DNA from 2 places in the Veillonella dispar genome. Region 2 is predicted to be linked to the other one. Evidence: riboswitches for the same ligand, from Rfam matches in the RefSeq annotation. Region 2 holds a riboswitch; the other holds the start of a gene.
The links. A riboswitch is a leader RNA that binds a small molecule or an ion and turns the genes downstream of it on or off. The one in region 2 is predicted to bind cobalamin.
Positions count from the first base shown of each region.

Region 1 (2,213 bases), 260 kb from region 2:
TCCGTCATGTTCGCATACATGTTGTTACCAACTGCAACGTCCTTACGGAATGCAAGGTTCTTGAAGCGTTCTTCGAGGATTGCTTTCACTTGAGCTTGAGGATAGCCTTCTTTCAAGGCTGCAATAATGCCTCCTTTAGACTCGATGGTTTGGAACTCAGCCCAAATTTTTTCACATAGTTCAGCAGCCAATGTTTCCACGTACCAAGAACCGCCTACAGGATCCACAGGTTGACGCAACTCGAATTCAGTTTGCAACATAACTTGGATGTTACGGGCAATACGGCGAGAGAAATCATCCGCTTTGCGAATTGGTTGGTCAAATGGAGATACTTCAAGGCTGTTCAAACCGCCTACAACGCCAGAGAATGCTTGTGTCGTATTACGCAACAAGTTTACATATGGGTCGTATACAGTTTTTGTGAAAGCAGATGTTCTGCCGTGTACATGAACGGCGCGGTCCGCTTCTTCAGCACCGAAAGCTTCCATAATACGAGCCCAAAGTACGCGTAAGGCACGTAATTTAGCAATTTCCATAAAGAAGTTAGCACCTAAGGAGAATGTGAACATCAAGCTCTTCGCGATGGTGTGAATGTCGATGTTACGTTGTGCTAATTGACGCACGTAGCACACAGCCGTTGCCAATGCATAGGCAACCTCTTGCACATCGTTAGCGCCGCCATTAGCGTATACATCGCCGGATACAAGCACTGTTTTAAGCTCTGGTGCCTGTTCTTTAGCCCATACAACAGTATGTGCCATTTCATCAAAGGCTGTATCTAAGGAAATGTGCAAAGCACCGTCTTTCGCCATAACGCCGATAGGGTCAGCACCAACGAGACCTTTCAAGTCAGACGTTTGTTTTTTAGCGCCTTTCACTGTAGCCGCTAACATGCCAAGCAAGATGGCTGCAGAAGCACCAGTTTCAATGTACAAAGGGTTTTCCTTCAAATTGAAGCGGTCGATTAATTGTTTGCAGTCATCCATGGTGGATACAGATGTACCACCAACGCCAACAGATGCGCCTACTTGCACGTCTTGATCATGACGTGTTGCTTCATCGAGGCGGATATTGTGAATAGTGCCACCTTTTACAATCTCGTATAAACTTGCATGATTAGCATCTTTAGGCAAAGAGTCATCTACATATTGGGATACACCCCAAGAGTCTTTAATATAACCACTTGCCTTAGTGCCACGTAAGAACTCACCTGCCCCAGGGTATACGCCCTTTGGAATTGCTTCTGCATGCAATGCAGGTGTGTAAATCGGCTGCAACGTAATACCTTCATAGGTTTTCGTGAACATCTTCTTGTGGAAGTCGCCACCCTTTAACGCCTTTTCAACCTCTGCCTGCCATTGTTCATACGTAGGTTTCTCAAATTCATCAAAGGATACAGGAGCTAATAGATCGCGTTCAGCATCCTTTGAAGTCTTTTTGTCAGACATATATGTGCCTCCTTTTCAACTCGAAACCATACCGAGAAACAGCGCACCGTACCTACAATTGTTATGCTTATACACCACCAAAGCTTTCCTATCTATGGATCACATCAACCTCAAATCTGTGTCCATCAGTTTACTAACAATAAAGCCTGATGTATATGCTCAACAGTCACTTTCAAGGGCAACAAAAAACGTGCCACCCAAAAGTGACACGTAAGGTTCCTTGTTGAAAAGTATGCCAAAAAAACACTGAAACCAGCATACCTCAATCCCCTTCCTATCGCTCGTAGGTACATAACGGTGATTATCAAATAGGCAGTTCTCCTGGCTCGGGCTCATCGCCTTACTTTCGCCTTCCCAGATTGCTCCAGTGACATTTTTGAAAGCAGGCTCGTCCTTACAGTGGCGGGACCGCATCGGCTTGTACCGATTTCTCTATTAAGTCTTGCGACACCTATTCTCTATATTCGTTGTTCTAAGTCCAATATAGTGTAAGATTATGCACAAAGTCAATGAACATAACAGTTAATCATAAGTATCAAATTTTAGGTTATAACTAATGCATATTTAAAATGATAAAAACTCATCACTTTCAAATATACGTATTCATCGCTATCAAATATACGTATTCATTGTCTGCAAATCGAGTTATAAATCGAGTACAAATCATCATAAAATCTAAGCCTACGCACAAATGCAAACACAATGCGTGATATAATGTATACAATCACAAGGAGGCATTATGGAGCATACAAGTAAAAAAGGTCT
Region 1 covers NZ_LR134375.1:2,011,643-2,013,855, forward strand. The annotation lists gene EL171_RS09445 (methylmalonyl-CoA mutase family protein) at 1-1,448, opposite strand, end outside; cobalamin riboswitch at 1,743-1,918, opposite strand; gene rarD (EamA family transporter RarD) at 2,188-2,213, shown strand, end outside.
Region 1: another riboswitch for cobalamin. It lies ahead of EL171_RS09445 (methylmalonyl-CoA mutase family protein); the one in region 2 lies ahead of nikB (nickel ABC transporter permease).

Region 2 (2,213 bases):
TTTACCACCGAAATAACCAGCTACGGCACCGATAATAGTACCAATGCTTACCATGATAACAACAATACTGACACCCATAAACAAGGATAACTGTGTACCATAAATGATGCGAGACAATACATCACGACCAAGCTTATCTGTACCAAACCAATGTTGACTACTTGGCGCTTGTAATGCTTGACTCAGATTTGAGCTAAAAGCATCACCCGGAGCAAGCCATGGTGCAAAAATAGCAATGAGTACAACAATAATCATCAATGTACTGTAGAAAGAGAACAGTTTATGTTTTTGAATAAATTCTGCCATTATGCTCTCTCCCTTTTTAATCTAGGGTCTAACAAGATATATGACGCATCAACTAATGCATTAATACACATATATGCTAAGGCAACCCACAACACAAAACCTTCGATCAATGGATAGTCGCGCATAGTAATGGCATATACTGCCATATTCCCAAGACCAGGCCAGGAGAATACCATTTCAATAACTGCAACACCGCCTAATAACCAACCGATGACAACGCCCAGTATAGTGATAAGTGGTAATACCGCATTAGGCAAAATATGACCGAATAAAATTTTCATCTCACTCACACCACGAGCACGTGCGCCGATAACATAATCCTTTTGCATTTCTTCAAGAATAACGAGACGAACTTGGCGCATGTACTTGGACCCGACTACAACAGCTAATGTAACGGCTGGTAGAATTACACCGATAGGAGTTACACGAGAAGATGCAATAGGAACAAGTCCTAATTTAAGGCCAAAGATATAAATCAGTACAAGGCCTAACCAGAATGATGGCATAGACACGCCTACAAAGGAAGCAACGCGCAACAGATAGTCGATCCATTTGTTTCGATTTAAGGCGCTTATAATCCCTGCCGGCAATGCATAGAGCAATGTAAATACTAATGATGTACCTGCTAACATAACTGTCCCTGGCAAAGCCTCCAACATACGATCTACAACAGGCTTTTTAGCAGAGTAACTCATCCCTAAGTCACCTTGTGCAGCATTCACAACCCAGTTTGCATATTGCACTAAGAACGGTTTATCTAACCCAAGCTGAGCTCGAGTTTCATCGATAAGCTCCTGAGACACGATAGTATCTGCCGTTTCTAGTAACATCGTAACTGGATCGCCTGGTGCTAAATAAGTGAGACAAAATGTTAAAAAAGTAATGCCAAACAGTGTAACAATGAATTGACCTAGCTGTTTAGCAAAGCGTTTGCCCATAGGCGCCTCCTCCTATACTCTCTAAATACTACAATAATCTAAATGAACAACTAATATGCTTATCTCTCCCGATATAGCAGAGGTGCATATAGGAAAACGACAAAAAAGGTTAGTCCACCTGACTAACCTAAATTAAGTATAGTATGTACAATACCATACATTTAGAGCAGGCTTTCTGACTCATGATTCATCGCAACATTTCGGCCTTCCCAGTTTCCCAGTGACCCTATAATGAAACCTTGCTCCTCATTACAGCTATTTGCATAGTATGGGATTTACACCCATTTTCCTCTTTTACGCTCGGTGAATACCGACACTCACTAGTTCATTCATTTTTATCGATTATAAATATACTATATTAATATCCTATTTACAATACATATACCCCTTATAGGTATATGTACATCGTAGATTTTCAATATAATTTTTATACTAATAAAAATTATCGATTACTGATTAAGTCTCTATTTATGTATAAACCTATGCAAATCACTTTATATATATGATTTTTTCTGTATTAACTGTATGCAACTGTATATATATTAATTATTATTATAATGGTAATTTTCTCATAATTTTTTTTTTATACATGCCAAAAAACTTTTAATCACTTAATCAACTATCAATTATTTATAATCAATAAAACCATAATTAATAAGTTTGATTAATATACCAAAAAGAGGCTGTTACTAAGTAACAGCCTCTTATAAGACGAGAGTTATTTAATTAATCGATACTTTCTTGTAAGCGGTGCGCTTTGCGTGTAGATCACAAGACCAATGCTTACTGCCACTGCACTACCAAGCATAGCATCAACACCACATGCATAGACAGCATACAAGCAGTAGATAACGCCTGCACCAAATACGTAATTGGAGCGTTTAATACGGCTTTCAGCTACACCAGCCATACGCATCATTGTAGGTACTGCTAAGATGCACAATACATATGGTACTACGTTAGTTACAA
Region 2 covers NZ_LR134375.1:1,755,620-1,757,832, forward strand. The annotation lists gene nikC (nickel transporter permease) at 1-306, opposite strand, end outside; gene nikB (nickel ABC transporter permease) at 306-1,244, opposite strand; cobalamin riboswitch at 1,393-1,580, opposite strand; gene potE (putrescine-ornithine antiporter) at 1,963-2,213, opposite strand, start outside.